Regions from separate parts of the Xanthomonas sp. NCPPB 2933 genome, predicted to be linked through region 1. Evidence: predicted binding sites of a transcription regulator. Region 1 holds the regulator's gene; each other region holds the start of a gene.

The links. Region 1 encodes FliA, which starts transcription of late flagellar genes. Its sites were predicted from a motif close to TAAAGTTTNNCNNNCNNNGGCCGATAA; they were not measured.
Region 2: the regulator FliA is predicted to act here: its motif matches at 2,634-2,660, upstream of AC1PLU_RS03660 (GGDEF domain-containing protein).
Region 3: the regulator FliA is predicted to act here: its motif matches at 2,217-2,243, upstream of AC1PLU_RS02375 (GGDEF domain-containing protein).

The regions. Positions count from the first base shown of each region.
Region 1 covers NZ_CM161518.1:2,947,119-2,951,264, forward strand. The annotation lists gene flhF (flagellar biosynthesis GTPase FlhF) at 1-1,344, shown strand, start outside; gene AC1PLU_RS12020 (MinD/ParA family protein) at 1,331-2,215, shown strand; gene AC1PLU_RS12025 (RNA polymerase sigma factor FliA) at 2,212-2,985, shown strand; gene cheY (chemotaxis response regulator CheY) at 3,021-3,413, shown strand; gene AC1PLU_RS12035 (protein phosphatase CheZ) at 3,413-4,039, shown strand; gene AC1PLU_RS12040 (chemotaxis protein CheA) at 4,042-4,146, shown strand, end outside.
Region 2 covers NZ_CM161518.1:852,442-856,587, reverse strand. The annotation lists gene AC1PLU_RS03665 (M28 family metallopeptidase) at 1-1,353, opposite strand, end outside; gene AC1PLU_RS03660 (GGDEF domain-containing protein) at 1,532-2,515, opposite strand; gene AC1PLU_RS03655 (SulP family inorganic anion transporter) at 2,780-4,146, opposite strand, start outside.
Region 3 covers NZ_CM161518.1:552,645-556,790, forward strand. The annotation lists gene AC1PLU_RS02370 (glycoside hydrolase family 10-like protein) at 1-441, shown strand, start outside; gene AC1PLU_RS02375 (GGDEF domain-containing protein) at 553-2,181, opposite strand; gene glgA (glycogen synthase GlgA) at 2,668-4,146, shown strand, end outside.

The DNA.
Region 1 (4,146 bases):
GACATGATCGCCGCGATGGCGCTGCGCCAGCCGGTCAACGTGCCGCGCTCGGCGCCGGTCGCCGCACCGGTGCGGACTGCCGCCGCCCCGTCTGCCGCCGCTCAAGCATTGGCCCACGCCGTTGCAGTTGCCGCCGCACCGCGCCAGGAACATGCGCTGTCGGCAGTGCCGGAACAGCTGTTCGCCGACTTCCTGACCACCGCACCGGTGCAGGCTCCGGTGCACGCTGCCCCGGTGCAGGCACGCACGCCGATCATGGCCGCCGCGCTCGCCACCCACGCCTCTTACGGGCAGGACGACGACGAGCAGGACGACGACGGCTTCGACATGGACGACGCGCTGCCGCAGATCCTGCCGCCGGCCGCATTGCCGCCGCTGGTGGCCGCCCCGGTCGCCCTGGCCGCCGTGCCGGTTGCCGCCGCCCCGGTGCCGCAGAACGACGAAGAACTCAAGCAGCTGCGCGGTGAGCTGGCGCTGATGCGTCAGATGATCGAGCGCGAAATGAACCGCCTCACCGACGAGCGCCTGCGTGGCTCCCCGGTGCGTGCGCAGGCCCTGGAGCTGATGGACGACTACGGCTTCGACGCCGGTCTGATCCGCGATGTGGCCCTGCAGATTCCCGCCGATACCGAATTGCACCGCGGCCGCGGGCTGATGCTGGGCCTGCTGTCCAAGCGTCTGCCGGTGGCCCCGGTCGACCCGCTGGAACGCGGCGGCGTGATCGCCCTGGTCGGCCCGACCGGTGCCGGCAAGACCACCACCATCGCCAAGCTCGCCCAGCGCTTCGCCGCCCAGCACGCCCCGCGCGACGTGGCCCTGGTCACCACCGACACCCAGCGCGTCGGCGGCCGCGAGCAGCTGCACAGCTACGGCCGTCAGCTCGGCATCGCGGTGCACGAGGCCGACAGCGCCGAGAGCCTGCTGGAACTGCTCGAGCGCCTGCGCGACTACAAGCTGGTGTTGATCGACACCGCCGGCATGGGCCAGCGCGACCGCGCCCTGGCCGCGCAGCTGAACTGGCTGCGCGCCGCGCACCAGGTCACCTCGCTGCTGGTACTGCCGGCCAACGCCCATTTTTCCGACCTCGACGAGGTCGTACGCCGCTTCGCCCACGCCAAGCCCCAAGGCGTGGTGCTGACCAAACTCGACGAGACCGGCCGCTTCGGCAGTGCCTTGTCGGTGGTGGTCGACCACCAAATGCCCATCACCTGGGTGACTGACGGACAGCGGGTCCCCGACGACCTGCACCGCGCCAATGCCGCCAGTCTCGTTCTTCGCCTTGAAGATTTGCGGCGCGCTGCCGATAAGCCCTGTACTCCGGAGCACAACCATGCAGTCGCGTGAATACGCCAAGCTGACCAACGCCTTCCCCCTGACGGCGACCCGTCCCGAGCCCTTGGGCCCGGTGCGCACCATTGCCGTGACCGGTGGCAAGGGCGGCGTGGGGAAAACCAACATTTCCGCCAACCTGGCCGTGGCCCTCGCCGAGATGGGCAAGCGCACCCTGCTGCTCGACGCCGATCTTGGCCTGGCCAACCTGGACGTGGTCTTGGGCCTGTCGCCCAAGTACACCCTGGCCGACCTGATCGCTGGCCGCTGCACGCTGGACGAAGTGATCATCGAAGGCCCGGGCGGCGTGCTGGTGGTTCCGGCCGCCTCCGGTCGCCGCCACATGGCCGAACTGGCCCCGGCCCAGCACATCGGCCTGGTCAATGTGTTCTCCGAACTGGAACGCGACCTAGACGTGATGGTCATCGACACCGCCGCCGGCATCACCGACAGCGTGCTGACCTTCTGCCAGGCCGCCCAGGACACCGTGGTGGTGGTCTGCGACGAACCGGCCTCGATCACCGACGCCTACGCGCTGATCAAGGTGCTCTCGCGCGAACGCGGCGTGGACCGTCTGCAGATCATCGCCAACATGGTGCGCGACCCCAACGAAGGCCGCTTGCTGTACGACAAGCTGTCGCGGGTCTGCGAAAAATTCCTCGGCGACGTGTCGCTGAACTACCTCGGCCACGTGCCGCAGGACGACTGGTTGCGTTTGTCGGTACAGCGCCAGCAACCGGTCATCAAGGCCTACCCCGCCAGCCCCTCGGCGCTGGCCATCGCAGAAATCGCGCGGCGTACCTCGCGCTGGCAGGCCCCCACCGTGCCACGCGGCAACGTCGAGTTCTTTGTCGAACGCATCATCCAACGGGGGGTCGCCGCATGAGCACCGCTACCGCAACCGCAACGACGGCCACCGCGCAGTACCGTGCAGTGCAACGCAACAACGCCAACGACATCGTCACCCAGCACGCAGACCTGGTGCGCCGCATCGCCCACCATCTGGCCGCGCGCCTGCCGGCGAGCGTGGAAGTGGACGACCTGATCCAGGCCGGCATGATCGGCCTGATCGAAGCCTCGCGCAGTTATGACTCCGAGCAGGGCGCCTCGTTCGAAACCTATGCCTCGATCCGTATCCGCGGCTCGATGATCGACGAGATCCGGCGTGGCGACTGGGTGCCGCGTTCGGTACACCGCCGTGCCCGCGACGCTGCTGCTGCAGTACGCAAGATCGAACAGAACACCGGCCGCGCCGCCGCCGCCACCGAAGTGGCCGCCGCGATGGAAATGCCGTTGCCCGATTACCTGCGTCTGATGGAAGACGCCGCGCGCGGCCAGGTGCTGAGCCTGGAATCGCGCATCGAAGATCACGGCGAGCTGGACACCACCGCCAAGGGTGGCCCCAACCCGCAGCAGATGATGGAGCGTGGCGAGTTCGGCCGCGAGCTGGGCAAGGCCATCGGCCAGTTGCCCGAGCGCGAGCAGCTGGTGCTGTCGCTGTACTACGAACAGGAATTGAACCTGAAGGAAATCGGCGCCGTGCTCGGTGTCAGCGAATCGCGCGTCTGCCAGATCCACGGCCAGGCCGTGGTGCGTCTGCGCGGCCGCCTCAAGGTCTTCGAACTGGCCGATGCCGGTGTCGAAATTGACGAATGATTTTTTCGCGTATTTTTTAGTGTTAGGAGCTTGATGTGAACAAGAACATGCGGATTTTGATCGTGGACGACTTCTCGACGATGCGACGTATCGTCAAGAATCTGTTGGGCGATCTTGGCTTCACCAATACCGCAGAGGCCGAAGACGGCAACAGCGCATTGGCTGCATTGCGGGCCGGCCCGTTCGATTTCGTGGTCACCGACTGGAACATGCCCGGCATGACCGGCATCGACCTGCTGCGCAACATCCGCGCCGACGCCAAGCTCAAGCACCTGCCGGTGATGATGGTGACCGCCGAAGCCAAGCGCGAGCAGATCATCGAAGCGGCCCAGTGCGGCGTGAATGGCTACATCATCAAGCCGTTCACCGCGCAGACGCTGGAAGAAAAGCTGGGCAAGGTGTTCGAACGTCTGGCGGCGACCGCCTGATGAACGCCACCGTGGAAACCAATGCCGAACGCGCTGCCTTGATCGACCGCCTGCAGGGCGCGCTCGATGCACTGGAAAGCGGTGACGAAGCCGCCTGGAAGCGCGAGGTCGATCACCTCGCCGCCTTGCGTACCCGTCCGATGATGCAGGGCCTGAGCCGGCTCGCACGCGAACTCGGTCAGGCGCTGGGCGAACTGCCCACCGTGCCCGAAGAAGCCGGCGAGCTGGACGATGCGTGTTCGCGCCTGGACCACGTGGTGGAAATGACCGAAAAGGCCAGCCATCGCACGCTGGATCTGGTCGAAGAATGCCGTGAGCTGGCCAACCAGCTGCGCGACGGCGGTCTGAATCAGGACCAGGGCGCGCTGATGGACAAGATGCGCCACAACCTGACCGAACTGTCGCTGGCGCAGAGCTACCAGGACCTGAGCGGGCAGATCATCCGTCGCGTGGCCGGCATCGTGCGGCGCGTGCACGAAGGCTTCGGTGCGCTGGGCCTGCCGCCCAAGAGCACCGAGCCGAAGAAAGACGACGGCGGTCTTGCCGGTCCTGCAGTCAAGGGCCTGGACCGTCACGCGGTGTCGCAAGACGACGCCGATGACCTGCTGTCCGGATTGGGGTTGTAACCATGAGTGCTGTTCCAGACGATATTGCTGCCGATTTCATCGTCGAGGCCCAGGAAATCCTGGATCGCCTCGGCGAACAGCTGGTCGCGCTGGAACAGGCACCGGAC
Region 2 (4,146 bases), 2.1 Mb from region 1:
CGAGCGGAAGAAATACCCCGCCTGCGGCTTGGGATCGGGCGTGTAGCGCAGCTTCCACTGGCCGGCGACGCTCTTGAGCTGGTCGAGCAATTCCAGCTTGGCGGTGCCGTAGATGCCGAAATCGCGCGCGGGCACGAACGGGTTCATGCCGTCCATGTTGATCACCGCCACCGTGGTGTCCAGCGGGTACAACGGCTTGGATGCGTAGAACTCCGAGCCCAGCAAGCCCTTTTCTTCGGCGGTCACCGCCAGAAATACCACCGAGCGCTCCGGCTTGGGCCCCGCGGCAAAACCGCGTGCCAGTTCCAGCAACGCCGCAGTGCCGCTGGCGTTATCCAGCGCACCGTTGAAGATGGTGTCGCCGCGTGCGTCCGGCTTGCCCACGCCGATGTGGTCCCAATGCGCGCTGTAGATCAGCGTCTCGTCGGGGCGTTTGCTGCCTTCCAGGCGCGCGACCACGTTGTGCGAGGTGATCACGTCGGACTTGACCTGGTAGCTGGCGCTCAGGCTCTGGCCCTTGAGCTCGACCGGCTTGAAGCCGCGCGTCTGCGCCTGCTTCTTCAAGGCGTCGAAATCCAGCCCGGCATGCTTGAACAACTCGCTGGCCAGATCGCGCTGGATCCAGCCTTCCAGGGTGGGATGGGCGCTGCGCGGGTTGTCGCGCACTACATCGAACATGGTGTTGGTGTTGGAGCTGGCCACCGTGTCCCAGCCGTAAGAGGCCGGCGCGGTTTCGTGCACCACCAGCACGCCGAGTGCGCCCTGGCGCGCGCCTTCTTCGTACTTGTAGGTCCAGCGGCCGTAGTAGGTCATGCCGGCACCGTCGAAGGCGCCCTTGCCGGTTTCGAAATCCGGGTCGTTGATCAGCACCACCGCGATCTTGCCCTTCAGATCCACGCCCTTGAAGTCGTCCCAGTCGCGCTCCGGCGCCTTGACCCCGTAGCCGACGAACACCAGCGGTGCGTTGGCGATGTCGACGGTGGACGAACCATCCAGCGCAGCGCGGATGGCGATCTGCTTGCCCTGGGTCAGGGTTTGCGGCTTGCCGGCATTCTGCAAAGCAATAGTCGGTGCGCCAACGATATCGGCGCGCCGCAGCGGCACCGCCTGGGTCCACGCGCGCTTGCCGTTGGCGAGATCACCGCCCGGCTGCAGGCCGGCGGCAGCAAACTGCTTGCTCAGGTAGGCGATGGTCTTTTCTTCGCCGGCGGTAGCCGGGCCGCGGCCTTCGTAGGCATCGGAGGCCAGTTCCTTGACGTCGCGCGAGATGCGCGCGCCATCAAAGGTGGGCGTGGCCGCCATGACTGCAGTCGAGACCGCCATGGCCAGCATTCCCATCGCAAGTCGCTCGATCACGGCTCGCTTCGTCACAACTTGCTTCATCACAGCTCGCTTCACTGCAGCACCCAGGTGTTGTCCAGACAGCCCTGGAGTGTAGCCACTGCGGCGTTTGACCGGGTGTGTGCATCGGCAGTGCGGCTGCATCACGCCGCGCGGTATTTACTGGGTTGCCGCCCATGGACGACGCAACTCAGAACAGATCGACGCTGCCCACCTGCTGGGTGAGATGCTGCATCTGCCCGCTGGCGACCAACTCTGCGTAGACCTCGGCACGGTTGCGGCCGTGCTGCTTGGCCCAGTACAGCGCCTTGTCGGCCTCGTCCATCATCTGGCTGATCAAGCGGCCATGGGTCAATTCGACGATGCCGGTGCTGAGCGTGACCTTGCCCACTTGCGGGAAGGCGTACTCGGCCACTGCCAGCCGGAAGCGCTCGAACAGGCTCACCGCCGTATCGCGATCCACCCCGCGCAGCACGATCACGAACTCCTCGCCGCCAAAGCGGAACAGCAGGTCGTCCTGACGGAACGCGCGCTGCATCAGCTGGGCAACCAGCAGCAACACCTCGTCACCGTACAGATGGCCGAAGCTGTCGTTGACGCGCTTGAAGTGATCAATGTCCACGATCCCCAGCCACACGCTTTCGCCTGCCGACGCATCCGCCGCAGCGCCTGCGAACAAGCGCAGGATCACATCGTCGAAGGTCTTGCGGTTACGCAGCCCGGTCAGCGCGTCGCGCTGGGCATCGTCGAGCAGGCTGCGGTAATTCTGGAAAAAACGCGCAAAGCCCTGCAGCATCGCCTGCTCGGCGGTGCCGGGAACGCGCGAACCACCCACGCGCAGGCACGTGCGGATGCCGCGCGCTTCCATCATCGGGTAGACCAGCAGTGCACGGCCGTCTTCCTCCAGCTGCACCACATCGCCCGCCCCGCGTGCGTCGGCGAGCTGCGCACGCAGTTGCGCGTCGCGGATCTCGGCCACCGTCAACGACAGCCGGCCGTCCTCGCGCAGCCGGGTTTCGGCCATGGTGCGGCCATCCGGCGCGATGCGCAGCAGCGAGAGTTCTTCAGCTGCACAGACCTCGCGCACGGTGCGCAGCAGGCTCAGATCGAGCGGATCGGCGTCGCGAATGGCGGTCAGGTCCACCATCCGTTCCAGCAACGGTTCGTTGGTCATCGCCGCGCCATCCCGTGCACGGACGCCCGCCCGCAGCACCGCTGGCGGCACGCAGGCAGACATCTCGGGCTGGAACGCACTGGCATCACGACGATCACCGGCAATCTTTGATGTCGGTTCATCGGCGCTATTCAGGCGAACTTGAGGTCGCTGCCCGGCCACGCTCAGCCTGCGGCCAGCCAGCCCGGGAGCCGGGTGCATGTCGGCCGCCTGCGTGTCGGCCATGTGCAGCCAGGCCGAATGCGCCCACCCGCCCTGCCGTGCTCAGGGCAGCGAAGATTCCAGCGCGTCTTCGCCCAGCGCGTGCGCCTGCATCAGCCGCCGGCTGCTGGCGTTCAAGCCTGTGACCTGCACCTCCAGGCCATGGTGACGCAGCCGCTGCACCACCTTGTCCAGCGCCGCCACTGCGGTGATATCCCAGAAATGCGCGCGGCTCACATCGATCAGCACCGTGCGGCCGGGGACCTGGCGTGCGTCGAAGGCATCGATAAACACGTCGGCCGAGGCGAAGAACACCTGCCCGCGCACGCTGTAGGTGCGCACGCCATCGGCGTCGCTATGGGCGATCTGCAGCAGCCCGGCCACCTTGAAGGTGAAGAACACCCCGCTCAACACCACGCCCACGGCTACACCCGCAGCGAGGTTATGGGTGAGCAAGGTCACCGCCACGGTGGCCAGCATCACCACGCTGGAGGTGCGCGGATGGGTCACCACGGTGCGCAACGAGCGCCAATCGAAGGTCTCCGCCGAGACCATCACCATGATCGCCACCAACGCCACTACCGGCACCTGCGAGACCCACGGCTTGAGCGCCACCATCAGGATCAGCAGAAACACGCCGGCAAACAACGTCGACAAGCGCCCACGCCCGCCGTATTTCACATTGCCCACGGTCTGCCCGATCATGCCGCAGCCGGCAATGCCGCCGAACAGGCTGGCGGCCGCATTGGCGATGCCCAGCCCGGTGCATTCGCGGTTCTTGTCGCTGGGTGTGTCGGTGAGTTCGTCGACTACGCGCGCGGTCATTAGCGATTCGAGCAGGCCCACCATGGCGATGGCCAACGCCGGCAAGGCGATGATGCGCAAGGTTTCCAGCGTCAACGGCACCGACGGCCATTGCAGGAACGGCAGCGCGTTCGGCAGCTTGCCCAGATCGGCCACGGTCTTCAGCGGCAGATGCAAGGCCGTGCTTGCAACGGTCAGCAGCAGGATGCACAGCAACGGCGAGGGAATCGCCGAGACACCCGGTAGGCGCAGCCGCGGCAGGCCGTAGATGATCGCCAGGCCCACGCCCAACATCACCCAGGTAGTCGGGTTGGCGCCATGCAGATGCGGCAGCTGCGCGGCGAAGATCAGCACCGCCAACGCATTGACGAAACCGGTGCGCACCGAGCTGCTGACAAAGCGCATCAGCACGCCCAGCCGCAGCAAGCCGAACAGGATCTGCACCGCACCGGCGAGCAGCCCGGCCGCCAGCAGATACGGCAACCCGTGCGTGGCCACCAGCGGTGCGGCCACCAGCGCCACCGAGCCGGCCGCAGCAGAAATCATCGCCGGGCGTCCACCGCAAAACGCAATCACGATGCCAATCACGAAGGATGCGAACAGCCCGACCTGCGGATCCACGCCGG
Region 3 (4,146 bases), 2.4 Mb from region 1:
GCCGGAGTGTGGCGCAATCGCCAGGATGACCCGTTGGGCTCGGACACACAGGCCGGTGCGCCCGCATTCGATACCAGTTACGCCGATACCCGCCGTTGGGTTCGCGAAGAACTCGTGGACTACATCGTGCCGCAGATCTACTGGCCGCTGGCACGCCAGGCGGTGCGCTACGACACCATCGCACGCTGGTGGGCGGACACCGTGCGCGGTCGGCGCGTGCAACTCTATATCGGCATGGCGTTGTACAAGGTCGGCACTGCCAACGCACTGGAGCCGGATTGGACAGTGGACGGCGGTGTGCCCGAGATCGCCCGCCAGCTGGACGTGAATGCATTGCTGCCTGAGGTTGGCGGCTGCATGTTGTTTCGCCAAGGATTTCTCGCTGCGGCCCAGACGCAGCAGGTGGTGGACTATCTCAGGCTGCGTTGGCAGAGCTCTTGAAGCGATTGGCAAGATGCCTGTCCAGCCAATGAGGCGACGGAGGGCGCTGACTCTGCTTGCCCCACGCAGGCGTCGGGTCCGGTGCGGGGACGCACCTGTCGGCACGTGCCGCTAATCCGCGCTGATCACCCGGTTCTTGCCGGCCGACTTGGCGTCGTACATGGCGCGGTCGGCCCGGCGGATCACATCGTCCTGGGATTCGTCGAGATGGCGCAATGCCACGCCGCCGCTGAAGCTGATGAACACGCGCACGTCGTCGTGCAGCAACGAGCGTTGTGCCAGCGCGCGCTGCAGGCGGATCACCGCTGCGCTGGCTTCGAAGATGGTGGAGTCCGGCAACAGCAGCACGAATTCTTCGCCGCCGAAGCGGGCGATGGCGTCGGTGGTGCGCAGCACGGCCTTGGCCACGTCCACGGTGTGGCGCAGCGCGGCGTCGCCGCCGGCATGGCCGTGGGTCTCGTTGAGGCGACGGAAGTCGTCCAGGTCCAGCATCGCCACGCATAGCGGCTGCCCGCTGCGCTGGGTGCGTGCGGCTTCGCGCTGGAACAGTTCTTCGAAACCGCGCCGGTTGAGCGCGCCGGTGAGCTGGTCTTCGCGCACCAGGCCGGCCACGTCCTTGAGTTCCTGTTCGAGCGAGGCGATGCGCTGCTCGGAATCTTCGACCTGGCGGCGGGCCGAGAGCAGTTCGTCGCGTGCGGCCAGTGCCTGCGCCTGCACCCCGGCGGTGTCCTGCAGCAGGTCCTGCAACAGGCGATTGAGGTCCGGAATGCCGCGTGCGTCGCCGATCGCCTGCGAATAACCGGCAACGCGATCATGGTATTCGCCGGTGCTGGTGGCCATGCCGTCCAGCCGGTCGACGAAGGACACCATCATCTCGCGCATGGCGGTCTTGGAGTCGGCGATGCCTTGCTTGAGCAGGCCTTGCTTGTAGATGACCTCGCGCAAGGTGCCGCGCGCCTGTTCGATCGAGCCGACGTCCAGCGGGCCGGAAATCAGTTGCCGCACCACCGAGATCTGGCCTTGCAGCCAGCTGCGGTCGTCGAGCAGTTCGCCCACGTTCTCCAGCAACAGGTCGAACAGGCCGAGCAACAGGTTCTGTTGCTCGCTGGCATCTTCGGCGCGCAGGCCGATCTGGTGGCTCAGCTCGCGCAGCCGCTGTTCCAGCGTGATCAGCTCATGCCCCGGGCGCCAGTGGCGCAGCGCCGAGGCCAGCGTCTGCGCCTCTTCGGCCAGCTCGGGGCTGCGTTGCAGCAGCGTGGCCAGCGCGTTGCCCAAGGCATGCCGCAACAGATCGCGCAGCTGCTCGGCCTCGGTGCGGCCTTCGGCCAGCGAATCGCCGGTGTCGACGGTGCGGATGTACTTGTCGATCAACTGGCGCAGGCCGCGGCCGTAGCCAGGCCAGTCGCCGGCCGCGTAGGCCGCGCTCAGGCGCACGCCCATGTCGCCGAGTTCGCCGTGCAGGCTGGCGATGCCTTCGGCAAACGACAGCAACAGGGCTTCTGGATGCGACGCATGCGAGAACAGGCGTATCAGCAAGGCAGTGGCGGCGGCAGGATCGTGCGCGCCGGATTTGGTCTTGGCCGGCACCAATTGATGCGCCGCCAGGCCTTGCCCGCCGCGCTCGCCGCTCAGCACTGCCGGCAAGGCCGCAGCCGGGCGCGCGCTGTCCGCCCCACCCCAGGGCAACAGGCGGCGCAGCCCGCCACGCGGGCGGCTTGGGAGTTCAGGCTGGTCTGCCATGCGCCAGGGTCTCAAAGTCGTAGTGCTATCGCTCGTTATCGGCGCGCAGGCGGGTGGCTTAAGCGGGCCAGACAGGAGTCTGCATGACCAGCATGCGCGCATCGGCCGGGCAGGGGCGCGACCCGTGCTGCGCGCGTGCGCATGAACAAGTCATACAAGTGACGGCGGGCGCCGCCGAAAGATCGCGCCTGCGGTGCATTGCAGTGCTGGTGCACCGATAGAGGCACGTCAGTGCCCTGCAATGTGCGGCTTATGCCTGCGTGCATGCGCAACCATGCGCAACGGAATGTCGGTTGTCGCAGAAAAGTCAGCACGTATTCACGCATTTTTTATTTGGTCGGGGTGTAGATTCATCCCCAAGGACAACGTGGAGTACGCGCGTCATCCCCGCTCCTCATTCGCAGCAGGTCGCCTGGCCGTAGTGGCAGACGATGGTTTCCGCTTCGCTGTTTTTCCGTCTCCACCCACTTTACGACGGACGTTTAGATGGTTGCCATGATGCCGCTGCACGCTACTACCGCACGCTTAGAGCGAAGCACGATGATCCCTACTCTGAAGAAGAGCGGGCGACCGCGCGATGCACGCGGGCGTTTCATCCGGCACCACGAGCGCCTGCCGGTCTCGTTGGCCGACACGCGTGGTGCGCTGTTCGTGGTGTCGGAGATGGCGGACTTCATCAAGGCCGGCGGTCTGGGCGATGTGGCCGCGGCGCTGCCACGCGCGCTGCGCCACCGTTACGACGTGCGGGTGTTGATCCCCGGCTACCGCGCGGTGCTGGCACGCGCCGGCAAGGTGGAGATCGTCGGCCGGGTGTTGGCGCATGCTGCGCTGCCGGCCTGCGACATCGGCCGCATCGTGCAGTCCGATGGCCTGCCGATCTACATCCTGTTGTCCAAGGAACTGTTCGAACGCGACGGCTCACCGTATGTGAGCACCAGTGGTTCGGAGTTCGAAGACAACGCGATCCGCTTCGCTACCTTGTCGCATGCCGCCGCGCAGATTGCCGCCGGCCATGCGGGATTGGGTTGGAAGCCGCGCCTGCTGCACTTGAACGACTGGCCGTGCGCGTTGGCGGCAGCCTATGTGCGTTGGTCCGGCGGCACCACGCCGTGCCTGCTGACCATCCATAACCTGGCCTATCAGGGTCTGGTGCCGTATTCGATGGCAGCCGCGCTGGGTATCCCCGCCGAGCGGGTGGCCGAGCTGGAGTTCTACGGGCAGATGTCGTTCCTGCGCGGCGGCATCGTGCATGCCGACCACGTCAACACGGTCAGCGTCAGCTATGCCCAGCAGATCACCGGCCCGGCACAGGGCTGCGGGCTGGATCGCCTGCTGGCCGGCCGCGCAGCCAAGGGCGCACTCACCGGTATCGTCAACGGCATCGACGCCAGCTGGGATCCGCGTACCGACGCACATCTGGACGCGCATTTCAGCGTGAATCATTGGCAGGGCCGTCAGGCCAACGCCGCGCAGGTGCGCAAGGCCTTCGGGCTGCGTGAAAGCACCGGTCCGTTGTTTGCGGTGGTCTCGCGGCTGGTGCATCAGAAAGGTCTGGACCTGATCTGCGAGGTCGCCCCGCAGATCGTGGCGGCCGGCGGCCAGATCGCGGTGATCGGCGGCGGCGAGCCGGAGATCGAGCAGCAGGTTGCAGAGCTGACCCGGCGTTATCCCGGCCAGGTCGGTGCCTTTATCGGTTTCGAAGAGGGCCTGGCGCGGCGCATGTTCGCCGGTGCCGACTTTTTGCTGATGCCCTCGCGCTTCGAGCCCTGCGGGCTGAGCCAGATGTACGCGCAGCGCTTCGGCTGCCTGCCGATCGCGCACGCCACCGGTGGCCTGATCGACACGGTGGATGACGGTGTCACCGGCTTCCTGTTCCAGCAGGCCAGTGTGGAGGCCTTGCGCCGCTGCCTGGAGCGCGCCTTCCGCACCTTCCGCCTGCCCAGCCTGCTGTCGGCGATGCGCCGT